2 regions of the Paenibacillus sp. UNC217MF genome follow, and region 2 is predicted to be linked to the other one. Evidence: a T-box and tRNA genes for the amino acid it is inferred to sense, from the RefSeq annotation. Region 2 holds a T-box; the other holds one or more tRNA genes.
What was found. The T-box of region 2 lies ahead of leuS (leucine--tRNA ligase). A T-box ahead of a tRNA ligase gene usually reads a tRNA of that ligase, here a tRNA-Leu.
Positions count from the first base shown of each region.

Region 1: it has a tRNA-Leu gene. The T-box ahead of leuS (leucine--tRNA ligase) is inferred to sense a tRNA for this amino acid. The anticodon was not compared.

Region 1 is NZ_JMLT01000020.1:83,076-98,240, forward strand. Features, by position in the region: gene BP95_RS0112495 (universal stress protein) at 100-534, opposite strand; gene BP95_RS0112500 (DUF1294 domain-containing protein) at 582-863, opposite strand; gene BP95_RS30250 (hypothetical protein) at 1,078-1,428, shown strand; gene BP95_RS33070 (matrixin family metalloprotease) at 1,425-2,465, opposite strand; gene BP95_RS30255 (transglycosylase domain-containing protein) at 2,674-3,624, opposite strand; tRNA gene BP95_RS0112520 (tRNA-His) at 3,898-3,973, shown strand; tRNA gene BP95_RS0112525 (tRNA-Leu) at 3,983-4,064, shown strand; gene BP95_RS0112530 (hypothetical protein) at 4,133-5,131, opposite strand; gene BP95_RS0112535 (hypothetical protein) at 5,157-6,161, opposite strand; gene BP95_RS30260 (hypothetical protein) at 6,392-7,471, opposite strand; gene BP95_RS0112545 (hypothetical protein) at 7,564-8,547, opposite strand; gene BP95_RS0112550 (ABC transporter substrate-binding protein) at 8,633-10,045, opposite strand; gene BP95_RS0112555 (ABC transporter substrate-binding protein) at 10,059-11,384, opposite strand; gene BP95_RS0112560 (hypothetical protein) at 11,435-12,427, opposite strand; gene BP95_RS0112565 (hypothetical protein) at 12,615-13,649, opposite strand; gene BP95_RS0112570 (hypothetical protein) at 13,971-14,954, opposite strand; gene BP95_RS0112575 (hypothetical protein) at 15,052-15,165, opposite strand, start outside.
Region 2 is NZ_JMLT01000003.1:482,896-498,372, reverse strand. Features, by position in the region: gene BP95_RS0102410 (AAA family ATPase) at 1-604, shown strand, start outside; gene BP95_RS0102405 (DUF58 domain-containing protein) at 608-1,882, shown strand; gene BP95_RS0102400 (transglutaminase TgpA family protein) at 1,879-4,146, shown strand; gene BP95_RS0102395 (YqeG family HAD IIIA-type phosphatase) at 4,323-4,847, shown strand; gene yqeH (ribosome biogenesis GTPase YqeH) at 4,859-5,962, shown strand; gene aroE (shikimate dehydrogenase) at 6,009-6,899, shown strand; gene yhbY (ribosome assembly RNA-binding protein YhbY) at 7,019-7,309, shown strand; gene nadD (nicotinate-nucleotide adenylyltransferase) at 7,331-7,939, shown strand; gene yqeK (bis(5'-nucleosyl)-tetraphosphatase (symmetrical) YqeK) at 7,911-8,504, shown strand; gene rsfS (ribosome silencing factor) at 8,568-8,915, shown strand; gene BP95_RS0102360 (CvfB family protein) at 8,912-9,895, shown strand; gene BP95_RS0102355 (class I SAM-dependent DNA methyltransferase) at 9,966-10,727, shown strand; T-box leader at 10,946-11,175, shown strand; gene leuS (leucine--tRNA ligase) at 11,280-13,730, shown strand; gene comER (late competence protein ComER) at 13,711-14,556, opposite strand; gene BP95_RS31710 (ComEA family DNA-binding protein) at 14,758-15,336, shown strand; gene BP95_RS0102335 (deoxycytidylate deaminase) at 15,452-15,477, shown strand, end outside.

The DNA of each region.
Region 1 (15,165 bases), on a different contig from region 2:
TTTCGCCTTACTTTTCCTATTTCGAGATCAACATGATCATATACCTCTTGCTTGCCTACTTGCCTCTACAAGATCATGTACGACCAGCAGGCCAATGCATCATTTAATGACCAATACCGGGATCTTTGCATGCTGCACAACATGATGGCTGACACTGCCAAGCACGAATTCCTTCAACCCGCTCAAGCCGCGGCTTCCGATAATAACAAGATCCGCATTGAACTCATCTGCCTCATCAATAATTGCTTGACCAGGAGGGCCTTGCTGAAGGACAACCGTCGCTCGTTCGCCAAGCGCTGCAACCTTGCCCTCTGCTTCCTGCTGTAAACGCTCTGCGTATTCGTACAGCTCCTCGTTTGTCTCCGCTGAAGCAGTAGCATAAGCCGTACCAACAAAATATTGCGGGAACTGAAATACATGCACGACGCGTACTTGAGACTGCTCGCTTGCTTCCGCGAGTCCTACCGCGTGCTGTAAAGCCTTGCGGGACGGTTCCGATCCATCATATGCGACAAGAATGCGTTGAAATTTCATAACTCCCACCACACTTCCCCATAATTTACTAGTGCTGTGCTTATTATTTAACCAAACCGCAGCAAAATAAAACCAAACACAAAAATATTCACCAGCAATATAAACGGCACGCCTGCTGTAAAGGTAACATGCTGTGTCTTATGGCGCTTGTTATACATCGCTGTCAACACGCCCAGCGCACCGCCAAGCCAAGCTGACAAGAACAGCTTCCGCTCTGGAATACGGCGGCGATGCCTCTGTGCCCGCTGCTTATCCACAACCATCATTTGATATCCAACTACATTTATGATGAGCAAATAAATGAATACGATCCAAGTCCAATCTTTCATCCTATGTAACAGCCCCTTTCTCTCCCTATTATACAATGAGGCTATTCCAAAAGTATCGTGATTGGTCGCATTCACCGGCTCAGATTCCATACTCAGACGTTCTTTTTACCCGGGTACAGGCAACATTCGCGGATCCTAATGTGCTTCTGCTTCATTCACGCAACATAACCGTTCACGATACCGTTAATGAGTACGAAGGAGTTGAGGCTGCCATATGCAAAAGCTACTTGCCATTTTCACTATCTCATGCATGATGCTTATACTGACAGCTTGCTGCACGAGTGAACAAACGGAGACGAGCGCAAGCTGGCCCTACAACAATATGATCATCTTCCACGGGAATCGATATGTTGGCAGTGATGATCAGGTTCAACAGATCGATAAGCTGTTGGGAGAAATCCAATCATCCTCAAATCGGGAGGAAGACTCAAGTCGAGATAGCTTCTCTAACACTTACCCCGTAGGAACAAAGCTGTATAAAATAAAAGAAATTAATGAAGAAACAGCAATCGCTGTTGAGGTGAAGAAGAACCTCTTTATTAAGGCTGGTAGGAAAGAGAATTAAATACCTTTCAAATCCTCTTTGCTAACGAGCGCCTTGCTTTTCTGATTCTGGTACATCTCCATATTTCCATCTTGGAGCGTCTGGTTCGTTACCTTCATGAAAATCGAGGTATCCTCATTCACGACACGATAGGTTCCATCTTCATTTTGCTTCAAGAACAGAATCGATTGATCACCTTGCTTTAGTGGAGTCGTATCGTCGGAAACTACAATGGCCTCCCGGTCGCGTCCGCCCATCTGTAGTACATTGATCGTACTATTTCTGAGAGAAGCATTCCCTTTGATTACCTCTGATATCTGGAACTCGGATTCTGTCCGGTACGTTTCAGGCGCCCCGCTCCCTGACTTGCGAACTCCGTTCTCCTGCACTACCTGTCCTTCTACGATTGCATCAACAGCGTTGGCGAGTGCTGTATAGTCTCTGTACCCATAAGCCCAACTAGCGTCAATATGCACAACGGGAGTCGATGGATTCGCTTGCGATAAAGCAATCGTCCCGTATTTCTTCTTAACCGTGTCCTTATCAGCAGATGTTGGGGATGTATTGGTTCTAGCAAGCGATCCATCAGACCAGAAGGTAAAAGATTTCATGACCGACGGTTCGCTGTCATTATGTGCAAGGCCCAATGCATGCCCTAATTCATGTGTGGCAACTCCCTCCGTAATAGAAGGGGAATATCGACTTTGGGTTGTGTAGTATTCATTTACCCAAGCACGCGTTTTGGAGGCAATCCCATTCGAATATGTAGTGTAGCAAATTCCATCCCAATCATTATCTTTCGTTGGCGATACCTTCTGATTTCCTGCCCGAAAATCATATTTCGTGCCTGTCCCCATTGTAACACTGCCTGTCCCGCTCCACCGACTTGCTCCTGTATTCCAAATGCCTTTATAGAAGCTATTGGAACCATCATTGTAGAACTGGATAGAGCTTGAGCTGAACTTCCATGGATTCTCAGGAGTCGCTGCCTGAGCAGTTCCCATAAGTGCAAAGACAAGAACCATAGACATAGCCGTACTTAGTAATTTCTTTTTCAACCTTTATTCCTCCCTGCTCATTTTCATACATCATCTTATTTTCCTGTAAAAGATTTCATAGGCGCCGATTCATATATATGTCTCATTCCTGTAAAAATTGCTTTTGCACGAAAATTAATCACGTCATTCAGCGCTTCCATGAGTAAAAATAAAAAAAGCACACCTGCCGCAGCTCATCCGAGCTTGATCAAGTGTGCCTTTTCTTTCTTTATTTCCCTTTACTGTGGACAACGACACCAATCGGAGTCTTCAGCGCTGCTTGGCGCTCTGCCTCTGTCATCCAGCCTAAATCCTTCATACGTTTCAATACAACATGCTGACGCTGGAGGGCCAGCTTCATATTCTTCGACGGGGAATAGCGCTCAGGTGCCTTAAGCAATCCAACGAGAATCGCTGCTTCTGCCTTGTTAACCGTAGGAAGATCGCCATTGACTCGTGTCGTCTTGCCGAAATAATAGCGTGCTGCATTCTCGATGCCATATTGTCCATGTCCGAAATATACTTTATTCAGGTACATTTCCAAAATCTCTTGCTTGCTAAAATTCCACTCCAGATTGGCCGCTATCGCCATCTCCTTCATTTTGCGGGAAAATGTCTTATCATGCGTTAAGAACAAGTTGCGCGCCAGCTGCATCGTAATCGTACTGCCGCCCTGTGCCTTCTGCTGCTTCGTCACATTTATCCAGACTGACCGCGCCAGCCCGATCGGATCAATGCCGGGATGAAGCTTGAAGCGATGATCCTCAATGGCCATCAGTTCCTGCGGTATAAAGGAAGCCATATGCTCCAGTTGAACCAAATGCTGTCCCTTGGCTGTAGTCGCTTCTTGTGCAATCTGCTCACGGAACGTTATGAGCTTGCCTTGATCAATCCAGGCCGTCCCTGTTGCCGCCATCCCTACCCACCCAATAATCGGGGTAAGAATTGCAATGATCAAGCTATATATGACCCAACGCTTCCACTTCATTCGGTGTGGCGTATGGGCAGGTTGTGCTATCGTTTCCGTTTGTTCATGTATCATAGTTGTTTCTTTCTTCGTAGGACGATGAGGCTCATCTTGGGACGCACTCGGTACCTTGCGATGTGCTATTGTTTCCTGAGCAGGCAGAGGCATAAATACCGATGCTTGAACCAGATGTCCTTTTCTTTGTTTTTTCATTCGTAACCGCCTCCCCTTCTTATATGTAAGAGCTATTATTCATTTTGAAACATAACCCCTTACGTACAGTGTATACGTTGACCTCATGCCATGACATCGAATTGACTTGCAGCCAGCTTACAATGATGAAAGAAAAGGTGAAAGTAAAGCAGAAAACGCCTTTTCTATGAATAGAAGACGAGTGAGTCACAAAAAATGTTGTTGGTATATTTTCCTTGTTGCAAATCATGTCGAAAGTATGTTAAATTAAGATTCTGTTGAGCAATCAATATGGCGGTCGTGGCGAAGTGGTTAACGCATCGGATTGTGGCTCCGACACTCGAGGGTTCGATTCCCTTCGATCGCCCCATATCATTTTGCCGATGTGGTGGAATTGGCAGACACGCCGCACTCAAAATGCGGTGCCGAGAGGCTTGCCGGTTCGAGTCCGGCCATCGGTATACGACAAAAAAAGAGTTATCAAATCGCGCTAAGCGATTCGATAACTCTTTTTTTATACACATTCACTTCATTTTTCCATTAGCATTCTATCTCCAGCAAACATATAAACTACGTTTTTATCAGCATCCAATGCAACTGACATTTTTGTCTCCTTATTTTGAATAAAATAGAAATCACGCGCTGATTTATCCCATTTCACTTCAAGTCCCTGAATGTCCATATGGAACAATTTTTTGGCAATCGGCGCAGCTATTTCTTTCACTTCTTTTTCTGTTACTGCCGTGTCTGCTTGTTTTCGCGCAACGTCATATACATACTCTGTCTTTCCTGTTTTTGCTTCGACCGCCAGAGTAATATGATCACCTTTGAGCTTCCATATATCACCTTTAGCGCCAGCATAATAACCAAGCTCTGCTTTCTTCACCTCAAATTCCTGATCGAGAGCTGTTTTCACTGCATCCGCTGCCGTTTTGAGTAATTTCGGTTCTAGCTCGTTCTTGTCTACTTGAATAACGGCTGCTCCAATATAATTTTTATTCTTCGATTGCCCAGGTGGATATTTCATCCAAGAAATCATGAAGTCTTTTCCCTCTAATATATAAAAGGTTTGTGAAACCTTTCCTTTGTCATAGCTTTGAGTGATTTGAACCTCTTTATGAAATGCATAGGCTTTCTTGGCGTACATCCCTTTCAACTTGTTCAGCAGTTCCTTTTGATCATCCTTGCTCACTTTATCAAGCGTTTGAATCCCCTTAATATTGATCAGTTCTCCTGTACTTGGCTTAAAATCTACTTTGTATAATTCGTCTGCCGAAGGAACCGTTGCCAGATCAAATGGATGTTTAAAGGCCTTCTCGAACTTCAACTTTATCTCTTTCCCTGCAAATTGATTCACGGCCTTTTGCAGATTGGCAGCAACCTTTTTATCAACTTGAATACTGCTGCCCGATGCTTGTTCTTGCTTTTTGCCTCCTGCTGCTTCGGCTCCTGCAAAGGTCGGGCCCGCAAGTGTAACGAACATACTGGATACGAGCATCGTTGCTAAAATTGCTTTTTTTAGATTCATATTATCTTCTCCTTTGTATTAAGGTTTAATCTCTTTCTAAATCCTCCAGAAGCATTCTCACTCCAGAAAACATATAAACTACGTTTTTATCGGCATCCAATGCAACGGTCATTTTCGTATCTTTCTTTTGATTGAAGATGAAATCTCCTGCAGAGCCGTCCCATTTTACTTCAAGCCCCTGAATGTCCAAATTGAACAACTTCTTTGCAATTGGCGCGACTATTTCTTTCACTTCTTTTTCCGTAATCTCTTTGTTCGTCATCAATTGTTTTCGCGAAATATCATAAATATATTCGGTTTCCCCTGTCTTTGCGTCCAAAGACAGCGTAATATTACCACCTTTAAGCTTCCATGTACTTTTTTTATTCGTACCTCCAACCCAAGCCTTCGTCACATCAAAATTATGGCCTAAAGCCGTTTTTACTGCCTCAGCTGCCTTTTCCAGGAGCTTTGGATCAAGCTCGCTCTTGGCAACTTCGATTTGGGCTCCAACATGAATCTTTGTCGGCCATCCCGGATAATTTTTCATTAGTATGGCAGAGAATCCTTTCCCGTTTAACGCATACATGCTAAAAGGTGTCTTTGCTTCTACATCGTTAAGATCGACATGAACTTCTTTATCAAATGAATAGTCTTTCTTTGGGTATAATCCTTTTAACACTTTAAGGACTTCGCTCAGATCCTCCTTACTGATTTTATCGATGCTTTGATAGCCTCTAACCGTAATAATTTCTCCAGTTTTTTCCTTGAAGTTCACACTATATTTTCCATCTACCGACTTAACCTGCACCAGATCGCTGATAGGTTGGGAAGCGTCCTGCAAATTCAGCTTAATTTCTTTGCCCGCAAATTGTTTTACTGCCTTCTCCAGCTTGGCAGCCAGCTTCTGATCGATTTGAATCGTCTTACTATTCGATTGCTGCTGTTCGTACTGTTGCGCTGTCCCGGCACCCGCAGGAATCGGCCCTGCCAAGGTAACCAACATACTGGATACGAGCAAGGATGCTAGAGCTGCTTTCTTCAAATTCATACTAAACCCCTCCTATGTTTCACCCTACTTTTGAAGTTTTTGAACGTTTTTTATCAGTAAAATGGTGATCACCTACAATGTATAACAATTTCACTCCTCTCATTTGTGACATCATCTCTACTATTCTGAATGAAAATGGTTTCAAATAAAAAAATCCACCGACGCAAAGAAGCCAGTGGATTATTCGATACGGAGTCAAAATATAATGAATATGGTTCGTTTGCAGACGCTTATTGGGGTTTCACTTCCAAATCCGCTGCATACCTAATGATCCCAGGAGCAGCAGCTCTTCCGACTCGAATGTACACGACCTTTTTATTTGCATCCAATGCCGCTCTTACATTCATGCCATTTTTCTTGGTGAAAGCAAAATCCCTTTCTGTTCCATCCCATTTCACGCTATATCCATTCATGTCGATATTAAATACTTTCTTCACTATTGGGGCGACCGCTTCTCTCGCCTCTTTTTCGGAAATGCCTTTATTTTCGCGTACTTGTTTTCCAAGCTCATTGTAGATACTATTGATTTTCCCTGTATTGGGATCTGCATAAATCGTAACTTTGCCATCATGGAACACCCATGTTATATTGGGTTTATTCTTTGAGATAATTGGCGATAAATCGACGCGAAGCTGAGCAGTCGTCATTTCAAACTTATTTGTAGAAACAGTTTGAGCAGCATCAACAACTGTTTTCAGCAGTTTCGGATCAAGCTCTTTCTTATCAAAGTCAATCGTGATATGACCGATATGTTCTGGTATGCCATCTAATTTGTGTAAGGAAGCGGAGAAATCCTTTCCTTTCAATTCGTACGTCTTCTCCTCTCTAACCTCTGCTTTTGACGTTTTTGAGAGTTTCTCATCCGTAAATTGGTGAATCACCTCAACTTCATTATCAAATGCATACTTCTTCTTTGGATATATCGCTTTCAACCACTTTAATACGTCTTCCTGTTCCTGCTTGCTGATTTGGTCAATAGTAGCGGTTTTGCCGCTTACCGTCCAGATAACCCCTGTATCATAATCAAATTGTAATGAATATTTACCATCTACAGATCGCACTTCTGTTATTTTAGATGCATTCTTATTATTGAAATCGAGCTTACCTACCTTTTGCAATTGCACGTCTTCTCCGGCAAATAATTTTACCGCTTGATTCAGCTTTTCCGTCCACTTCGGATCTATTTGAATTGTCCAGCGATCCAATTGCTGCTCTTGCGCAGCCCCTGCTCCTGCAGGAATTGGATCTGCCACGGCAACCAACATACTGGATACAAGCATTGATGCTAGAATTGCTTTTTTGATATTCATTTTATTTCCCCCTATGTATGATTGTATGGATATTTATCTCTCAAATTACGCTATGCAATTCAATAACTCTTTCATATTCAAACCTTCCCTATTCAGAACCCACTTAATGCTCTGACACCTGATGTTAAGAACACTATGTTCTTATTGGCGTCCAGTGCTACTCTCAATACGGGTTGTTTGTCTTTAATGAAGTAGTAATTTTTAAAGGTGCTGTCCCACTTCACTTCTAAATCCGCAATGTCCATATTGAATAATTCCTTAGCAAGCGGAGCAACCGCTTCTTTGGCATCCTTTTCCGTAATCCCCTTGTTGGTCGTTACCGTTTTACGTGTTTTATGAAATACGTTAGTGACCTTTCCCTCCTCCATTTCAAGCGATATGTCCTTATCTTCAAGTGTCCATGTAAAGCGTCTTAGGTCAGCGGATGTAACTTCCAAATCATGATTGAATACTGTTTTTATTGCTCCGATTGCCGTTTCCAACAACTTCGGGTCGAGCTCTTCCTTGGTGAAGTTTATTGTAAACGCACTAACTGCATCTTTCGGCATTTTAGCAGTATTCTCTTTGAAGAAATATACCTCAAAGTCCTTCCCTGTCAGCTTATACGACAAACTTACACCTAGCTTTTCTTTATCACCATCATACCCTCGCTGCATAATCACTTCTTTAGCATAGACATATGTTTTATTGGCATATGCCCCTTTCAACACTTTCAGGACTTTCGCCTGATCCTCTTTACTAATTTTATCAATTGTGACCTTTTCTTCAATCTGCCATATCCGACCATTTCCAACATTAAAGCAGATAGCGTATTTTCCGTCTACGGATTCAACCTTTGCACCATCATGAGAGGATTCTATCTTCTCGCCGACACTCTTCAGCTTAATCTCTTTCCCTGCATATTGTTTGATTGCTTTTTGCAGCTTGGCGGCCAGCTTCTGATCGATTTGAACCTTCTTGTTATCTGTTTGCTTTTGCTCTTGTGCAGCCGCGGCGCCTGTTGGAATCGGGCCTGCCACAGTAACCAACATACTGGCTACGATCATAGATGCTAGAATTGCTTTTTTTAGATTCATAGTAATCCTCCTATGTATTAATACATGAGTACTCTCTTCATGCCAACATTGAACAATTAGATTCAACTTAATTCGCTTATTGCTCCTACTTGGTTTCCCGCAATTGGTCTATTATTTCTTGCCCCTTGATTTGAAGCTCGGCAACCGCATTGTCCAGCGATTTCTCTTGGTTAATTAAGGATTTCAGCGCATCCGACAATAACGAATCGAATTCAGCTTGGAACCCTGGTGGAATACTTTTTTTATCTGACACACTGCTAGCTTCCATTGGCTTCAGGAGGTAAAAAGCCTCCGTGTCCCGCCCCCTAAAATCCTTGAAATAGTCTGATCGCGTAGGCAGCGTATCGTTCATTGCCTTCCCAGCAACTTGCGCCATTTCCGGCCCGTTCACGAATTTGACGAACTCCCAAGCTGCCCGCTTGTTCGGAGAATCCGCAGATATGGCATAGATCTCTGACAATTTCACGTAAGCCGATTCATCGGGCTTAGCAGGATTAACAGGCGCGGCCGCGATGCCCCAGTCGATCTCCGGTGTCTTTGAGTAGTAGGGAATATCCCGTAAAAAGGACGCAAACCATGGCGCTTGGATCGTCATGGCCGCTTGACCCATGTAGAATAACTCGTTTGATCGGCTGTACTGTTTCAAGTAGTCTCTATGTTTCTCAAAGTCAGTATCATCGTATCCATCAAGTACTTCTCCTTCCTCCATTGGTGGAGGAGCATAGGCTGCATGATTGCGGACGGCATCCGCCGTCATCTTCATTGCTTCCTTCCAACCATCCGAATCGATCAACAGCTTGCCTGACTTCGCATCAACGAGCTTAAGTGCCGATGCAGCGGCGATATCATACATCAAACTTGCCGGCCCTCTCGTTTGATACAATCCAAAAACTTGCTTCTTTCCTGATTCGACGCTCGAAAATCTCGCTGCCAGATCAATAAGCTCCTTCCACGTCATTTTCCCGTTTGGCGGCTCGATTTGATGCTTCTTGAACAAGTTGCGATTATAATAGATGACATTCGTTTCGAAGGAAGGAGTGAGCCCGTACAGCTTCCCATTCCCTTTTGCACGCAGCCTGTCGATAAGACCAGGCATGAATCCGTCCAAATTGTATTGATCCTGGCTGATGGCCGGCTCTATATCATACAACCTTCCTTCTTGAGCGAAGGCCTCAAACATGCTTTCATTCAAAAACAGCACATCCGGCTTAACTTTATCGAGCAGCTTTTTCTTTTCCTCAGTCAAATTGAATGCCTCGTTTTTTTCGGCTTCGTCAAACAATTCTGCTTCACTGATAACCTCAATATCGATGTCGGGGTTCATCATCTTAAAGAAGTTCCCATAGTCACTATAAAACCGATCTTCATCTTGATAGACAACCCTGATCTTCCCTTTACCGTCTTTTAATGGCGCTAGCTCTAACCGTTCTCCGAAGCAGCCGCTTAAGAGAGACATGATCGTCAGCAGCATAATTACGGTCTTCCCACTCTTTAACACGTTTCTACACTCCCTATTTCCCTTTATCCTTGTTTGCAGATTCTCGCACTTTTAAGAGCAGTTCCTGCGCTTTTACCTCCAACGCGGCAGCTGCTTCATCAACTGACTTCTCGTTCGCAACTACGGCCAACAGCTCCTCACGAAGCGGTTTATAAAATAATCTGAGGAACTCGAATGGAAGACTTTCATAAAGGCTGCTCTCCTGCCTGATCTTCGGTATATAAAATGCATCCGTACTCCTGCCCTTTATATCCTTCATATAACCGTTACGTGAAGGAAGCTTACCTTCCAATGTCCTCGAACGGGCCTGCGCCATCTCCGGGCCATTCACAAATTTGACGAATTCCCAAGCCGCCCGCTTGTTGACTGAGTCGGCCGCAATTGCGTAGATGGGAGAAAAGGTAATGGATGAAGAATCCATTGCAGGATCTACCGGAGCCGTAACTACATTCCAATCTTGCTTGGTCAATACAAGCTCCCTAGTTTTGTAAGCGCTGCCTATCCCCATAGCAACTTGATCTCTAAGTTCTTGTGTGTAAATTTGGCCTTCAGGATGCAAAAATAAAGATTTGCTGCGTACAGCATCCGTTACCTGCTTGATGGCTTTTTTCCAGCCATCTGAGTTCAGAAGCACCTTCTCTCCCTTCGGGTCGAGCAGCTTCAATCCGGAGGAATCGGCAATTTTGTACAAAGTGGATCCTATATCCCCATGCCATTCATAGAACCCGTACACCTTATTGTCTCCGCTTCCGATATTGGCAAATCTCGCTGACAAATCAAACATTTCCTGCCAGGTCATATTGTTCTTCGGCGGTTCGATTTGATGCTCCTTGAACAACGCTGCGTTATAGTACAAAACTTCCCTATCCACATAAGGAGCAAGCCCATATAGCTTGCCGTTGCCTAAGCTTTTAATTCTGTCGATCAGCCCTGGCAAAAAGCCCTTCATATCATAGTCGTCCTGCCGGATCATTTCTTCCAATTCGTATAACCTGCCAGCTTCAGCAAATGATTGAAACGTTTTCGCATCACCCAGCTTTATTACGTCTGCACCGGAGTTCTCCAACAGCTTTTTTATTTCCGTATCCCAATCCTCTGCACGAATCGTTTTCCCTAGATTTTGAAGCACCTGAGTCTCGGGGATAACCTCGACCTCAATCTGCGGATATTTCATATGAAAATACTTCCCGTAGTCGTGGTAAAAGGCTTCCTCATCCTGATAGATCACCTTGATTTTGCTTGCTTGCAAGGGCTCCAACACTTCCTTCTTGCCAAAGCAGCCGCTCATTAAGGAAACGATAGTTAGCAGCAAGATCACAATTTTCCATCTATTATGCATAGTTCTAGCTCCCTTTTTATTCAAGCACAGTTTGCAATTGACCCTAACATCTAATTCCCCACCATTAACCCTGGGCCATTTGATACGATATACACGGGTTTCTTATCAGCATCTAACGCTGCTTTCAATACCGCTTTTTTGTCTTTAATGAAGTAATAATCTTTAAATTTGTTGTCCCACTTCGCTTCCAATCCCGAAATATCGATATTGAATAATTCCTTGGCAAGCGGAGCGACCACTTCCTTTGCATCTTTTTCCGTAATCTCTTGGTTGGTCGTTACCTTTTTTCTTTTTTTATGAGATACATTCAAGACCTTTCCTTCTTTTTTGTCTAGCTCAAGCGATACATCGTTATCCTTAAGTAATAACATTTGAACCTTATCCCCATTAGAATGAAGTTGGGCATCTGTTATTTCAAAATCATGATCAAATGCCGTCTTTATCGCTTTTGCTGCCATTTCCAACGATTTCGAATCGAGATCCTCCTTGGCAAGCTTTATTGCAACTCTACTAACAAAACCTGGCCCCCCATATATCGCCCAACTTGCTTCAAAGTCCTTCCCTGTCAACTGATACAAAGAATAGTCATCTTTTAGTTTTTCTTTTTTCCCATCATACAGCCGATGCAGAATCACTTCTTTATCAAGAACGTACGTTTTCTTTGCGTATGCCCCTTTCAGCGCTTTTAGGACCTTCTCCTGAGCCTCTTTGCTGATTTTATCGAGTGGAATCATTCCGTCCAACGACCATACTTCACCTTTTTTATAATTAAAGTAGACGACGTACTTTCCATCTACCGATGTAACCTTCGCCTCTGAATCATTTATAGATTCGGCAGCCTCCTGCAGCTTAATCTCTTTCCCCGCAAATTGCTTTACCGCTTTCTGCAGCTTGGCAGCCATCGTTTTGTCAATCTGAAGCTTCTTATTATCCGCTTGCTTCTGCCCTTGCGCAGCCTCGGCTCCAACAGGAATTGGCGCCGCCACGGCAACTAACATACTCGATACGATCATAGACGCTAGAATTGCTTTTTTCATGTTCATTTTATTTCCTCCTTTAATGGAACACTTGATAGCTATAATGCTAATGAATGGAATAGAACTTAACCACGAAACTTTATATGAATAAAAATTAAGAGAACATTAATGTTTGGACAGAAGTAACGGAGCATATTAAAAAAAGCACCCTTTCGGATGCTTCAAATGGATGATTTTCACTTACCTTTTTGCATTATTCTTCATCTAGTCTGCTTGCAACAGGGTCTTCCCCTCCAAAAAGTGCATTTGCCCCGGATTTAAGGTACACTACCTTTTTATTGGCATCTAATGCCACTCTTACTCTGGTTTCTTGATCTTTAACGAAGCAGTAGTCTTGATATAAGCTATCCCACTTTACTTCGTATCCCGTTATATCGATACTGAATAATTCCTTGGCGAGCGGAGCGGCCACCTCTTTTGCCTCTTTTGCCGTAATCGTCTGGCTCGTCGTCACCTTTTTGCGCGTATTATGGAATAAGTTAGTTGCCTTCCCGCTCTGTTCATCTACGTAAAGAGTAGAGCTGCCGTCCTTTAATTCCCATGCGTTTTTTTTAGTATTACTAACAAGATAAGCCTCTGTTATGTTAAATTGATGATCTAACGCCGTTTTCACCGATTCCTCCGCCGTTGTCAACAGCTTCGCTTCAAGCTCTTCCTTAGCAAATTCGATCCGGGCTTGATTAATATAATCTTTTAGATCCGGATCATTTTTAACGAGTGATGCATTAAAATCTTTCCCCTTCAAATAGTAAGTAGAATTTTGGCTGAACTGTTCCTTTTTATCTTCATAGTAACGTTCCAGGAGCACTTCTTTATCAAAAGCATATGTTTTCCCCGAATACATTTTTTTCAACAATTTCAGAACATCGTCCTGATCCTTTTTGCTGATTTTGTCGATCGTTGTTTTTCCGGTCAACGTCCATACTTGTCCTGTTTTATGATCAAAAAATAGTTGATAGACCCCGTCTACGGATTGAACCCTCGCCATCGTGTCAGTCGAACGAACTAGTTCGCCAACATTTTGCAGCTTGACATCTTTGCCGGCAAATTTTTGTACAGCCTTTTGCAGCTTGGCAGCAACCTTTTTATCAATTTGAACACTGCTGCTTGATGCTTGCTCTTGTTTCTTTCCTCCTGCTGCTTCGGCTCCTACAAAAGTCGGGCCCGCCAGCGTAACCAACAAACTGGATACGATCATGGATGCTACAACTGCTTTTTTCAAATTCATACTAAACCCTCCAATGTTTTATATTCTCATGGTGTACCACTGGTATATTCACCTACAATATATAACAATATCAATTCGCTCATTTGTGACATCATCTCTACTATTCTTTCCATAGAAGTGTGCTTTGCAGCGGGCTGTTCCGATATTCCGGTTTTAACTTTTGTCTTGCCTCATCAGCAGTCTTATAAATATATCCTTTCTGGGCAGGAGATGCTTTCGAAGCACTTATATATTGTCTCCTATGCGAATATCCAAATGTAAAAGAGTTATCAAATTGCGCCATGCAATTCAATAACTCTTTAATGTCCAAACTCGCCCTATTCAGAATCCGTATAATGCTCCGACACCAGCTATTATGGACACTACGTTCTTATTAGCGTCCAGTGCTGCCCTCAGAACCGGTTTTTTGTCTTTGAAGAAGTAGTAATTTTCATATTCGCTGACCCACTTCACTTCCAATTGCGCAATATCCATATTGAATAATTCCTTGGCAAGCGGTGCAACCACGTCTTTAGCCTCTTTTTCCGTAATTTCTTTATTAGTCGTTACCGCTTTACGCGTTTTATGAGATACCTTAGTGAGTTCTCCCCTCTCCATCTCGACCAATACATCTTTATCCTCAAGCATCCATCTAATGCCATTAGTTAGCTGAGCGTTTGTAACCATCAAATCATGATTGAATGCCGTTTTTGTCGCTTTTACTGCCGTTTCCAGGAGCTTCGGATCGAGCTCTTCCTTGGTAAACTGTATCTTAAAACCACCAACAGTACCTTTTAGCTCTTTAGCGGAATTTTCCTTTGCAAAGGAAACATCAAAATCTTTCCCTGTCAACGTATACGACAAATTCGCACCTAGTTTTTCTTTTTCGCCATCATAGCCTCGCTGCATGATCACTTCTTTGTTAAAGGCATATGTTTTATTTGCATATGCTTTTTTTAACACTGTCAAGATTTTCTCCTGATCCTCTTTACTGATTTTATCGATTGTGACCTTTTCATCAATCTCCCATATTTTACCGTTATCAATGATAAAGCGGATAGCATATTTTCCGTCTACGGAATCAACCTTGGCACTTGGAGAGAATTCTATCTTCTCACCGAAATTCTTCAGCTTGATCTCTTTCCCTGCATATATTTTGATAGCTTTTTGCAGCTTGGCGGACAGCTTCTGGTCGATTTGAACCTTCTTATTATCCGCTTGCTTCTGCTCTTGCGCAGCCGCGGCCCCTGCAGGAATCGGGCCTGCCACGGCAACTAACATACTCGATACGATCATAGACGCTAGAATTGCTTTTTTTATATTCATAGTTAACCTCCTAGGTATTCCTTCTGTTTATTAAGCATCTAACGAAAATTAGAATTTATGTATTTCATTTGAGCCTGTATATTTAGTCCGATAACGTCTAATGCCCCCCCAATAATGCTGTGCCACCCGATATGAGGTACACCACGTTCTTATCGGCATCCAATGCTGCCCTCAATACCATTTCTTTGCCTTTAACGAAGCAATAATCTTT
Region 2 (15,477 bases):
ACAATCTGCATTGCTGGAAGCAATGGAGGAACATCATATTACGGTAGATGGGGAGAATTTCTCTCTTCCTTCACCTTTCGTTATGTTTGCTACACAAAATCCGATTGAATTCGAGGGTACTTATGTACTTCCGGAAGCACAGCTGGATCGTTTCATGTTCAAGCTTAAGCTGGGGTATCCGGATGAGCAGACAGAGCGTACGATGCTGATTCGCCATGCGGAAGGTCTGCCATCGGAGAGAGCAGAGACCGTGACGGATATTGCCTCCATTAAGCTGATGCAGGAGGAAGTTCGCAATGTATATGTGGATGATGCAGTCGCGGCCTATATGATTGAGATCGTACGGGCTACACGTGAACAAGCACATGTCCTGCTCGGAGCGAGCCCGCGCGCTTCCGTTGCATTGATGCAGGCTGCGAAGGCGAGAGCATGGATGCATGAGCGGAATTTCGTTACGCCTGATGATGTGAAGGAACTGCTTCCTTTTGTATTGACGCACCGGATTGTACTGCGCATGGAGGCGAAAATGGAGGGCATTTCAGCCCAGCATATTGTAAGCGATATTACGGAACGTGTTCGTGTACCAATCCGATTGGGGACGTAGCATATGAGTCATTCGCAACGTATGTGGCAGCGCAAAGGGGCTCGCAAGCGAACGATTATATCGGTTGCCAGCATGTATATCTCGTGTTTGTTCTATTTCTTATTTCAAGGCGGCAAGACGTCAGTCATGCTGCTAGCTATGGCGACTGTGCTGCTCGTATATTGGGGTGTAGTGTTAATTGGCGGCATTCGCAACGTACGGGGAACAAGAATGCTTGGCGACGGATCAGGGGTCTTCTTTCCCGCCAATTCGCAATTATACGTTAACATCCGAGTCACTGTACCAGGTTGGCTGCCCATTCCTTACCTCGTTGTCCGTGATGAGCTCTGCCGTTTCGGCAACCGCTGTAATACGATGGAGTCTGCAGTTGCCTTAGGCGCTGGCCGTTCGGCTGCAGTCACTTACCGGACTCCGTCTTTGGCAAGAGGATATTATGAATTTGCTCCAGCGTTATGCAGCTCCAAGGATCTGTTCGGGTTGTTTGAGCAGAGTGGAAGCTTTAATGCGCCATCCGTCTTCTATGTGATGCCAACTGTCATTCCTATTCCGAGGTGGACACATGCGGAGCGACAGGTAGGTCACGGTGTACATGCAGCATCTTCTGTCCGTCATCACAGAGAATCTTCACAACAGAACGGTGTGCGTGAGTATGTGTACGGAGATAAATTATCTCGCATTCACTGGAATGCAACTGCAAAGACGGGGATGTTGAAGACAAGACAGTTCGATCCAGAGTCCCAATCGCCTATCATTGTTGTGTTGGATTGCCGTTCACTTTCCTATGAGGGAAATAAAGCAGTGGCGGATGAGAAATTTGAAGCTGCTGTATCTACGATGGCATCCCTTGTACAATACGGTGCTCAGTGTCAACGCCCAACCTATGTGGCGACTATCGGGGAGCGATTGAATTGGTGGACGGCTGATCAGGCCAAACCAGATATTGCTGTATTTCGACAATGGATGTCTACTGTGCAGCTGGAATCATCAGATGAGCAAGAACAACAGCTTGCAGCACTTACTGAGCATGCATCGATGCTTCAAGGAGCCTCACTTGCGTTCATTAGCGGACATGCCTCTTCAGATGTGTTGATTTACACACGGACATTATCGAAGCTGGGGTGTTCCGGGAGCTTTATTCATGTGAAGGAAGAGGTGTCAGCCCCGCATAACGAGAGGAGTCAATCTCTTGTACGCTTGCTGGCCTCTCAGCGCTTGCACTACATTTCCTTGTCTCAAGTACAGGATCTGCCGAAGCTTCTAGGAGGTGGGGCCGCATGAAGACGGAACAGCCGTACTCCGCTCCTTCACGTACCTCAACCGTACAGAAGGCTGCAGATGATCGAATACAAGTGTGGTTATCCTCCTATTGGACAGAGAGGATGATCTGGACCTGTATGATTGTGATGGTCTGGCAATGGCTTGTCATGCTGGAACCGTATTGGTACGACGAGACGCTAGCCATGTCGCGCATGTTCATGATTGGATTATGGGGTGCAGTTATGCTCTTCCCATGCCAATTCATAGGCAGACTGATCATTGCCCTCCCAGCTTTATGCTATATCGTATATCGGAATCTCGTACAATTTAATATATGGATAGATGGTGGTGAACGGTGGGACAAGCTCCTTCAATTTCACCCTTACATCTGGTTTCTGCTAGGACTATGGTTATGCTGCGAATCTCTTGTAGTGCTCGTGCAAGGCAAGGCGCGTGTTCTCCTATGGCTGCTTGTCCAAATTATGATCTTCGGCATACTGGATTCATTTACCGACGAAATATTGTGGATGCAGGTGGCGTGGATTGTTGGCGCGTCATTGATTTGGCTCATTTGTATTCACTATAAACAAATGAACACGGACTATCCGAACATATGGCGCGGATCCGTACGTTACCCGCTGCAAATGGGGCTGCTCGCTGTGTTCGTGATTTCTCTCATTATTTCTGTAGGGGTTAATGTACCAGAAGTCAAGCCAATCTTGACTGACCCGTATACCGCTTGGAGCAATCGCTATGGCGATGGGAATAACCCGATGTCGGATCTCGTATCGAAAGTGACGGGTAGCGGGAGCGGATCTCGTACGAGTACATCCGGTTACAGCCATTCGGATGCAGAGCTGGGCAATGGCTTTAACATGGACTATATGCCTGTTATGTCCGTAACAACGGAAATGCGCGGCTACTGGAGAGGGGAATCAAAGGACTGGTACACTGGACAGGGATGGGATAAAACACCAAGACGCAATCCCATTTTTAGTCTTCGACAACAGCTCACAGCAGCGGATCAGCCTGCTCGAAACATTCCTACAAGAATGATTCAACAAACAATTACGATGCAAAATAAAGACTCGTATCCCGTGTTATTCGGTTTAGGAATGATCGAGTCGGTAGAGTCAATTAGTAATTCTCTTGAGGCGGTTCTGCGTTGGAACGAGCAGGAAGGGGAAGTCAGGTATGAAGATCCGAAGACAGATAAATATCCGACTAGCTACACTCTAACTTCGCGAGTCCCGATTTTTACCGAGGAAGATTTGCGCAAATCATCACAAACAATATCTACAGACGCGGATCGATTCCAGAGATATTTGCAGATCCCAAACACGCTTCCACAGCGAGTCAAGGATTTGGCGCAGGAATTAACACATGACGAAACTAACTATTACGACAAGGTAAAAAAGGTAGAAAATTATTTGCGTACGCAGTATCGATATACAAATGCGCCGAATTTATCCTTGCGCAAGAGCGAGGATTTCGTCGATGCCTTTTTGTTCGAAATCAAGGAAGGGTATTGCGATCACTTCTCAACATCGATGGCCATTCTTCTTCGTTCTGCTGGCATCCCAACACGCTGGGTGAAGGGATACGCACCAGGAACGCGTCAGAACGGGGACGTTCCCACTCATGAGCTGGCCGAGCAATCGCAGGACAGTGGAGCTGGCACGTATCAGGTGACGAATGCAGAGGCTCATTCCTGGGTCGAAGTATACATGGGTGACTATGGCTGGGTTGCATTTGAGCCGACGCCTGGCTTCACCTATCCGCGTCTGCAACAGGAAGAGAAGAAGCCGGAGCCAGAGAAGAAGGAAGAACAGAAGCCGGAAGAGAAGCAAGAGGAGAAGAAGCCAGAACCGAAGCAGGAGCGGCAAGACGCATCACTTCCAGCTTGGCTCGTTCAGGGGGCGAAGTGGATTGTTATCGTGATGGCTGCCGTATGTTTTCTTCTATTATTGTGGAAATGGAGAACGATCGGGTTCTCCCTGCGGTTCTTCTGGCTGTTGAAGCGTAATTTAACCTACAAGGAACAGATCATTCTGCATACAGACTTGTGGCTAAGCTATTGCAGATGGAAGGGCATGCGCAAGGGAGCGCATGAGACTGTGCGTGAAGCTGCCAAGAGATGGTCGGATCAGCGAGAGGGCAGAAGCGATCCAGCGGCAGTGATCGTCAATAAGTTCGAGCAGGCGAAGTATGGCGGGCATCCTATAATGGAATCAGATGTGAAGCAACTGAAAGAAGCAATTCGGGCGTACAAACACATCGGATAACAGGTTATATAGCATGTGACCATTTTCCAATAAGTAGTTGTTTTTGTGAATCCAATGCGAGGAAGATGTATCCGTAAATGTGGCAAATGAAAGTCGTTCCGCATAGGAACGGCTTTTTTTTGCACGAAAAACAAAGAATATGGTATAGTTTTTCGTATGAAAACGAGGTGACCGCTTTGTTGGAAAGGCTTATTCCCCGTCTTCGGGTTCGTACGGTGTACGATATTAACCTTGCGGAGCTGATGGACAAAGGATACAAGGGAATTATTACGGATTTGGATAATACGCTTGTAGGCGCGAAGGAACCTTTGGCAACGCCCGAATTAACGGCTTGGCTTGAACAAGCTCAGCAAATGGGGTTTCAAGTGGTGATTGTGTCGAATAACGATCATCCGCGAGTATCCCGGTTTGCGACGCCGCTTAATATTCCGTTTGTGAATTCAGCACGGAAGCCTTCGCAACGGGCCTTTCATCAAGCATTGAAGCTGATGGGGCTGACACCTGAGCAAGCGGTGGTAGTTGGAGATCAAATGTTGACCGATGTGCTCGGAGGCAACCGCATCGGGATGTATACGATATTAGTTGATCCAATCGCAATCCAAGATGAGGGTTGGATGACACGCATTAATCGGCGAGTCGAACGCATCGTAACGAAACGTTTTCGTAAAAAAGGAATGTGGCACGAGGAGGAACGACATTGACAGAAGAACAAATGGCACGGAAATGCAGCGGGTGCGGTACAGCTCTGCAAACGGAGAGTACGGAAGCATCCGGGTACGTGCCGGCAAAAGCGTTGGAACGGACGCCAGTAATTTGCCAGCGCTGCTTTCGGATAAAAAATTATAATGAAGCAATATCCGTCGCATTCGATCAGGACGAGTTTCTTCGCCTATTGGGACGTATCGGCGAGGAAGACGCGCTCGTCATACACATTGTCGATCTATTCGACTTTGACGGCAGTATTATTTCCGGCTTGCAGCGATTTGTGGGGAGTAATCCAGTACTGCTCGTCGTGAACAAGATCGATTTGCTGCCGAAGGTAACGAATTGGAACCGCATCATCAATTGGGTACAGCGCCAAGCGAAGGAACACGGCATTCGGATTGTAGACATTGCGCTCGTGAGCGCGAAGCGCAATCTTGGCTTCGATCGGTTGATCGATCAGGTTTCCGAGTGGCGCGGCAATCGCGATGTCTATGTCGTTGGTGCAACGAATGTAGGCAAGTCAACATTGATTAATCGCTTGATTCGGGACTATAGCGATTTGGATGGCGAGCTTACCACTTCTCGCTACCCGGGAACGACGCTTGATATGATCCATATCCCGCTTGACGACGGGAAGCATATCATTGATACACCGGGGATTGTGTACAAGAGCCGCTTGACTGAGCTTGCGAGCCGGGAGGACTTATCTTCCCTGCTGCCGGACAAATCATTGAAGCCACTGGTATACCAATTAAATGAAGGGCAAACGTTGTTCTTTGGCGCGTTCGCTCGATTTGATTTCGTGGAAGGCGAGCGTCAATCCTTCACTTGCTACTTGTCGAACGATCTTCCGATCCATCGGACGAAGCTGGAACGTGCGGACGAGCTCTATCGTGATCACCGCGGCGAACTGCTTGCTCCACCGACTCGGGAACGAATTGACGAGCTTCCAGCATGGACGAAGCACCAGCTTCGCATTGGGCGTGGAGGAGAGACAGACGTGTTCATTTCCGGCTTGGGCTGGATCAAGTGCAACGGTACAACTGGCGCGCTGGTTGAGATCCATGCGCCTAAGGGAGTTAAGGTGCTGGCACGCCACTCCTTAATTTAAGTTTTCGAAAGAGAAGAGACAGTCAATAAGCAGGGGGATGGGGTTCATGCCGGATAAGGATGCATCATATTCGAACAATCTTGTAAAGAACATGAATAGCAGTTCCAAGGTGTATGCGGTAATCGGGGATCCGATTGCACATTCCAAGTCGCCGCTCATGCACAATGCAGCCTTGCAGGCGATGGAAGTGAACGGGATATATACTGCATTTCATGTAAGGCCAGAACAGCTTGAATATGCCGTAGCAGGCATTCGCGCACTTGGTCTCGGAGGGGTGAACGTCACCATTCCGCATAAGGAGCGGGTGATGGCTTATTTGGACGAGATTGATGGCAGCGCTCAGGTGATTGGTGCGGTCAATACGATTGTCCAACGTGACGGCAAGCTGCATGGTTACAACACGGATGGTCTTGGATATGTTCGTTCTTTGAAGGAAGAGATGCAAGCAGATATCCCATCCTCCCGCATTGTAATTATAGGGGCTGGCGGTGCGGCTCGGGGGATTGCGCACGCTCTTCTTACAGAGGGCTGCAAGGAGCTCGTCATTGCAAATCGTACGGTGGAGCGAGCGCAGTCACTTGCAGACGATTTGTCGGGATTCGGCAACGTAAGAGCAGTTATGTTGGGCGATGCGCCTGCAATTGCGCCGAACGATGTTGATATCGTCATTCAGACGACTTCCGTCGGTATGCATCCCCATATAGAGGCGTCACCCGTGTCCGCGGAATGGCTGCAAGCCCATATGCTTGTAAGTGACATCATCTATAATCCACTAGAGACAGCCCTGCTGCAGGCAGCAAAGGCGAAGGGGTGCCGGATTCATAATGGGCTCGGCATGTTCGTTCATCAAGGGGCAATCGCATTTGAATTGTGGACAAGCTTGAAGGCGCCGACAGCGCTTATGCGGCAGCGCGTACTTGAGACGCTGCAATCCTAATTTCAAGATGTGGATACTCTAATACAGAAGACATTTAGGCACGAAGGAGTCGCACGTTCCAGACATGGAAAGAGGCTCAATACTATCACTCATGAATAGATAAGGCAGGTTAAACTTATATGCTAACGGGTAAACAAAAACGCTATCTTCGCTCTCTTGCACATCATCTGCAGCCTATTTTCCAAGTAGGCAAGGGCGGTATGAATGATCAACTCGTACGTCACGTTGAGGATGCAATCGAGAAACGCGAATTGATGAAAGTATCGGTATTGAACAATTGTTTGGAAGATCCGCGCGAAATCGCAGAGGAGCTTGCTTCACGCTCCGGATCCGAACTTGTTCAAGTCATTGGCAAAACGATCGTGCTGTACAAGGAATCGACGGATAACAAGCAGATTGAACTGCCATAACGATCACTGGAGGGCTACCGAATGAAGTTCGTAGGGATCATGGGCGGGACTTTTGACCCTATTCATCTCGGGCATCTAGTGGCAGCGGAATGCGCTAGGGAGACAGCTTCCTTAGATGAGGTATGGTTCATGCCAGCGCATGTGCCGCCGCATAAAGCGCATCGACCAGCTGCTTCTGCGGAGCAGCGCTTGGAAATGGCGAGGCTGGCGGTGCAAAGTAATCCGCATTTTCGAGTGTGCGACTGGGAGATTAAGCATGGCGGTGTATCCTACACGCTAGACACTGTCCATGGGCTGCGCCGGGAGTATCCCGACGTCAAGTGGGCGTGGATTATCGGCGGCGATATGGTCGCTTACTTGCCCCAGTGGCATCACATCGATGAGCTGATGGAGCAGATTCAATTTGTTGGATTGCATCGTCCTGGATCAAGCTGGGATGCTGCCAAGCTGCCTGCTGCGTGGTCTTCTCGGCTCATCGAGAGCGAGATGCCGCAGATGGATATCTCATCGACCGATATTCGGCAGCGATTGGCCGAAGGGCGATCGATCAAGTATATTGTGCCGGACGAGGTTCAACAGTATATAGCAAGGTGGGGTCTATATGAATCGGACGCGCGAACAACTGATTGAGGCTGTACAATCCCAGATGCCAGCTGTAAGATGGCAGCATACGCAAGGGGTTATGACAACAGCCGTTCAATTGGCCAAGAAGTATGGAGCAGACCCGAATAAGGCGGATATCGCCGCCATACTGCACGATGTAGCAAAGTACTGGCAGACAGATCGAATGGAACAGATGATTCGGGAACATAACATGCCATCCGAATTGCTGGAGTATGACAAGCAATTATGGCATGCGCCTGTGGGCGCACATGTGGCGCAGCATGAATATGGAATTGAAGATGTAGAAATACTGGATGCAATCAAGTACCATACTTCCGGCAGAGAGAAGATGACCCTGCTGGATAAGGTCGTGTGTCTGGCAGATTACATCGAGCCAGGGCGGGATTTCCCTGGAGTTAATCATATACGTGAACTGGCGGAGCAGAATCTAAATGCGGCGTTAATTGCCGGATTTGACTCGACCATTCGATTCTTGATTGAGCGCCGCCGCCGGGTATTCCCGCTGACGATCCATGCTCGCAATGGGCTGATCCTCGAACTGGAGGCAGAACTTGAACAGTCAGCAACTTAATCACGAAATGGGCTTAGAAATACAAAAATAAGAATGGCTCAAACACAATGTGGAGGTAATTGAATGGCAGACAACATTAAACAATTGCTCGAAATCGCCGTAAGTGCGGCTGAAGATAAGAAAGCGATGGATCTTATTGCGCTTGACCTGCAAGGCATTTCCCTCATTGCAGATTATTTCGTAATCTGCCACGGGAACTCGGATACACAAGTTCAAGCGATTACGAATGAAATTCGCAAGCGTGTGCATGAAGTAGGCGGACACGTGCGCGGTACAGAAGGATTTGACTCCGCACGCTGGGTTCTCATTGATTTGGGCGACGTAATCGTGCACGTGTTCCACCGCGAAGAACGCGAGTACTACAACATTGAGAAGCTGTGGTCCGATGCGAAAGTTGTGGAGTTTGCATGATTTGGGAAGCAGGAACGATTCAACGATTAATAATCGACCGTGAAGTATCTCCGTACGGATATTTCTTGACGAACGGAGAGCAGGACGTGTTGCTGCATTATACAGAGCTTACGGGCAAAGTAGAGCCTGGCGATTACGTGGAAGTGTTTTTATACTATGACACGGAAGATCGCATTGCTGCGACAATGAAGCGTCCTTTGTTGACACTCGGAGAGATTGCTAAGCTTACGGTAGCGGATATTCATCCGAAGTACGGCTGCTTCCTGGAGATGGGGATTGGGCGTCAACTGCTGCTTCCGAAGGGAGAGCTTCCCGAGTTCGAACCGCTTCACCCGAAGGTTGGCGATGAGGTATACGTCCGGATGGAACAGGATCGCTACGGACGACTTATTGCACTGCCAGCTCGTGAAGATGATTTGGTACCTTATATGTTCGCAGCTCCTGAGTCTTGGAACAACACATGGCGCGATGCGGTCGTGTACCGTGCTCTCAAGATGGGAACGTTCGTTGTCGTAGATGGCGCGCCTGTTGGAGAAGGTGTTATTGGATTCATTCATGAATCACTCCGTCCGCGCCTGCTTCGTCTTGGTGAGTCTGTCCGTGTTCGCATTACGCATGTCCGTGAGGATGGGCGCGTGAATGTAACGATGGCAGAGCGCAAAGAAGTCGGCATGGATCAAGATGCTGAACGCTTGTTCACCTTCTTGAAGGAGCGCCCAAACGGCACAATGCCATATTCCGATGAGACGCCTGCCGATATTGTGAAGCAGCGCTTCGGCATTAGCAAGTCAGCATTCAAGCGTGCTATCGGCCGCTTGATGAAGGCAGGTCTCATTCGTCAAAATGGAAATTGGACCGAATTGACGGAAACGGCTGCTGCAATGGATACGGCACAGCTTCACAAGGCACTGTCGGCGGCACAAGCCGAAGCGCGTGAAGCACATAAGGCTCGCTCGTACGGCAACGACAATGCACGCTAAGTCGTTCGTTCAACATGCATTACGAATGATGGAATGAGGGAACAACCTCCGGCAGGGGAAGTGAAGATAGATGATTTCATATGGGCGTGTAGCGGAGGTTTATGACCGCTTAATGGAGGACATGCCATACGACCAGTGGGTGTCATTTGCTCGGCAGGCTTGGGAACGATTTGGAAGCGGCCAGGTTCGTTCCATCGTTGACCTTGGCTGTGGAACCGGGAGTACGGCATTGCCACTGGCGAAGCTCGGTTATGATGTAATCGGCATCGATATTTCAGAATCGATGCTGTCAATTGCGAGCAGCAAGGGAATAGAGGCTGGACCGCTGAAGGGCGACGTGCGTTGGGTGAATCAAGATATGTGCGATTGGGCCATGCCTGGAGAAGCGGATGCCGTCGTTTCGTTCTGTGACAGCTTGAACTATGTGACAGAAGAGGGCGACGTGAAGCGTGCTTTTCAAGCTACCTATAACAACTTGAGATCTGGCGGCGTTTTCTTGTTCGATGTGCTTCATGTCCGTCAATTCGAACATTATGCGGAGACCCAGCCTTTTGCCTATGATGATGAAGATATCTCTTACATTTGGTTTTCGGATTATGATGAAGAACGCCAGGAGATTGAGCACCAGCTGACCTTGTTCGTTCGTCAGCAGTCTGGAGGCTTGTACGAGCGTATTGACGAGGAGCATGTTGAACGCGCCTATGATCCAGACTGGTTAGAACGTATGCTGAAAGAAGCTGGTTTCGATCATGTCGAGCAATTTGCGGACTTTGAATGGCAGTCGCCGGACGAAGAGTCGCGCCGAATCTTTTTTGTTGCAGTGAAGCCATAAAGATAGATGTGCATAGTTTCTGAAGATGCATGTGATATGCACATTGATCCGTCGTGAGATGTAGAATTCGGTGTTACTTTCTCAATTCAAGGCGAATGAACAAGAAAGATTTGGAGTTGCATGGCGATCATTGACAATAAGAAAATTTTTCATTATGATATAGCTACTTGCATCTATTTGGATGCATCATAATCATATTCAAGCTGAATAGGTAGAATGGAAAGACTTCGAAGAGGAATAGTACCTCAGGTCCCATCTTCAGAGAGCCGGCGGTTGGTGCAAGCCGGTGATGGTGCAGAAGCGAACTCACCTCAGAGTCGCGCAGCAGAATCAGGAGCGGTAAGCTGCGACGTATTGCCAGCGTTAATGGTGTAAAGGGAGTGGATAGCAAAGCATGCTGTCCGCTAACTAGGGTGGTACCACGGGAATAATGCCTCTCGTCCCTAGCGATTATCGCTAAGGATGGGAGGCTTTTTTAATCACATTTATTCATTGCCACAAGTATGACGGACATGCGCGAGCAGCCGTCTGGGCATCGTAGGAGGAGTAAGCATGAGTCAAGAAGCGAAGCAGCCGCACGGTTACGTGCCGCAGCAGATCGAGCCGAAATGGCAATCCTATTGGGATGAACATAAGACATTTGCAACGACAGAAGATGAGAACAAGCCAAATTTCTATGCACTGGATATGTTCCCATATCCATCTGGCGCCGGACTTCATGTAGGACACCCGGAAGGATATACGGCTACAGATATCATGTCTCGTTACAAGCGCATGCAAGGATACAATGTCCTTCATCCGATGGCATGGGACGCATTCGGCCTTCCAGCTGAGCAATATGCGATCGATACGGGACAGCATCCGCGTGAATTCACGGTGAAGAATATCGACAACTTCCGTCGTCAGATCAAGTCCTTGGGCTTCTCTTATGATTGGGATCGTGAGTTCAGCACAACTGATCCGGAATATTACAAGTGGACGCAGTGGATCTTTATTCAGTTGTACAAGAGAGGACTCGCTTACGTTGCAGAAGTTCCTGTTAACTGGTGTCCAGCCCTCGGTACAGTACTTGCGAATGAGGAAGTCATCGATGGCCGTTCGGAGCGTGGTAACCACCCAGTTATTCGTAAGCCAATGCGTCAGTGGGTATTGAAGATTACGGAGTATGCAGAGCGTTTGTTGCAAGATCTGGATGAGCTTGACTGGCCGGAGAGCTTGAAAGACATGCAGCGCAATTGGATTGGGAAGTCCAAGGGAGCTGAAGTTCGCTTTGTAATCGACGGTCACGAAGAGGAACTGGTTGTTTTTACAACTCGTCCAGATACGCTGTTCGGTGCAACTTACTGTGTCATGGCTCCTGAGCATGAGCTTGTCGAACGCATCACGACGGCTGAACAGCAAGCTGCTGTGAAGGCATATCAAGAGCAGGCGGCACGCAAGAGCGATCTGGAGCGTACGGATTTGGCGAAGGATAAGACGGGTGTATTCACAGGCAGCTATGCGGTGAACCCGGCGAATGGAGCGAAGCTTCCAATCTGGATTGCGGATTATGTGCTTGCTGGATACGGTACAGGTGCAATTATGGCTGTTCCTGGACATGATCAGCGCGACTGGGAATTCGCGAAGCAATTTGACCTGCCGATCATCGAAGTGATTGAAGGCGGCAATGTACAGGAAGAAGTATATTCCGGCGATGGAGCTCATGTGAATTCAGAATTCCTGAACGGAATGGACAATGCGGCTGCAATGGCGCGCATGATTGAATGGCTTGAAGCTGAAGGCAAGGGCGAAGGCAAGGTAACGTATCGCCTGCGCGACTGGTTGTTCAGCCGTCAACGCTACTGGGGAGAGCCGATTCCAATTCTTCATCTGGAAGACGGAACAATGAAGCCTGTACCGGAATCCGAACTTCCGCTTACACTGCCGGATGTCGATCAGATTCGTCCATCAGGAACTGGAGAATCTCCGCTTGCGAATGTAGACGAATGGGTGAACACAGTTGATCCAGAGACGGGCATGAAAGCTCGCCGTGAAACGAATACAATGCCGCAATGGGCGGGAAGCAGCTGGTACTACCTGCGCTACATCGATCCGCACAATAACGATGAAATCTGCTCCAAAGAGAAGCAAAAGAAATGGCTTCCAGTTGATTTGTACATTGGCGGCGTTGAGCATGCGGTTCTTCACTTGCTGTATGCGCGCTTCTGGCACAAGGTATTGTTCGACCTTGGTGTCGTAGATACGAAGGAGCCATTCCAGAAGCTTGTTAACCAAGGGATGATCCTTGGTACAAATGGCGAGAAAATGTCTAAGTCCCGCGGCAATGTCATCAATCCAGATGATATTGTGAACGAGTTCGGCGGAGATACGCTGCGCATCTATGAAATGTTCATGGGTCCACTGGAAGCGACGAAGCCATGGAACACGAATGGTGTAGAAGGAAGCTACCGATTCTTGAGCCGCATCTGGCGCTTGTTCATTAACGAGGAGACAGGAGCCCTGAACAGCAAGATTGCTGACGGAACGGATGGAGCAGATCCGGCCTTCGTTCGTACATGGCACAAGACCATCAAGAAGGTGACGGAAGACATAGAAGGATTCCGCTTCAATACAGCAATCAGTCAATTGATGATCTTCATCAATGAGGCGTATAAGACAGAGGTTCTTCCACGCCAAGCAATGGAGAACTTCGTTCAATTGCTGGCACCGCTCGCGCCACATATCGCGGAAGAATTGTGGCAGCGTCTTGGCTACCAAGAGTCGATTACGTACGCTGCGTGGCCGACTTATGATGAGTCGCTTACAGTTGATGCGGAAGCAGAAATTGTTATTCAAGTGAATGGCAAGATTGTATGCCGTGCAAATGTAGCAGCAGATGCTGACGAAGAAGCAATGCAGCAAAAAGCGATGTCCCTCGCGAACGTTCAGGATGCCATCGCTGGCAAGACGGTTCGCAAAGTCATCGCAGTAAAAGGCAGACTTGTTAACATTGTGGTCGGTTAAGTTCTTCGCCAAATAGTTGGGATTCGACCTTGTGTAGATCCTCCTCATATTTGGCATGGGTGACTTGAATGAGCTGCTGGAATACCCCATCCAGCTCACCATCCAACAGACGGAGCGCCTCGGCGGTAATGCCGCCGGGGACTGCTACCCGCTGTCTCAAGTGCTCCAGGCTGAATCCTCCCTCCGTTAGCAGCTTGCCAGTACCAAGCAGCATCTCACTGGCCAGGCGCTCTGCCTCATTCCTTTCGATTCCTGTAACTTCAACTGCAGCCTCTATCCATTTCTGCACGAAAAAGGCGATAAATGCCGGCCCACAGCTTGAGATATCCGAAGTGATGCGCGTATACTGCTCGGATACCTGAACTGGACGACTTATGGACATCATCAACTGTTCCAATAGTAGCCTGTCTTCTGTTTGAATTCTGCTTCCATACATACATAAGGATGCTCCACTCCATACATAATTCGTAACACTTGGTATAATTTTTGCTATCTTGCAGGACAGCTGCCGCTCCAAATGGCTAATGAGCACTGGACTCGTTATCGATACAACGATGAGAGAAGGCTTTACATATTGTGCGATTTCGTTCAGAACGGCTTTGAATTCTGAAGGCTTCACACATAAAAAGACGATATCGCTTTCTTGTACAGTTTCTACATTGCTGCTGGCCAATTGCAGCCCAGGATATTGCGCAGCCAGCTGTTGAACCTTATTCCTCGTGCGATTGCTCGCGATAAGCTGAGATGGTTCCAATGCACCTGATTGAATAAGTGCTTCAATGATTGTAGACCCCATGCTTCCCGTACCTATAAACCCGACTTTCAAGTACGTTCCCTCCCTTTGCTTCTGCCTATTCCGCTGTTGTCGTAGGACGTGATTATGTTCACTTCGTATTCATTTGTGATGAACACAAGTTTATCAAGCTTATTGATCCATATGATGACATGGTTGACCATTATGCCGTCATTCGCTGACGAAGGGTGTGGTGACATGAGAGAAGGAATGAGGAAGACCAGAGCATTGCCAATGCGATGGCTAATTGCAATGAGTCTAGCAGTAATCGGTGTTGCAATCTGTATGTGGATATGGGTGAAGCCGCAAGGGTCACTGCAAGCAGGGACTTGGACGGATTTGAATGATGAGATTGATTCGATAATGACTGCTGAAGGGAAGGAAGCCCAGATCACGGAATCGAAGATGTCTTCGAAGTCGACTCCCGCCGCGGAACAACATGCACAGAACAAGCAGCAGTCTTCCGTATCGACAGTAGCCCATAAGGATGATGGTGCTGATGCGGGAAAGGGAGGACAATCGGAGGCCGCTAGTTTACTTCCTTCAACGGATGTCCTTAAGACGGAGAAGGAGCATTCCAGTGCGTCTGGGAACAAGGGAGCTAAGGGAGCTGTATCCCAACTTCTTAACATTAATGAAGCTGATGCATCTGCACTGGTGACACTTCCAGGTATTGGCCCGAGTAAAGCGAAAGCAATCATTGAATATCGCGAGAAGAAGGGGGCCTTCCGCCACGTTGACGATCTCATGAAGGTGAAGGGAATCGGCAAGAAGATGATGGCCAAGATCCGGGATCAGGTACGTGTGGAATAAAATGCGTGAAATGTGCAACATTGTGATGTCTTTAGTTGCATGAATGCGCAGGCCTGCTTACAATAAGGATAACATACACAACATAGACAAAGGCAGAAGAATGGGGATTGGAGTTATGACAACGACTATGCGCAAAGACTG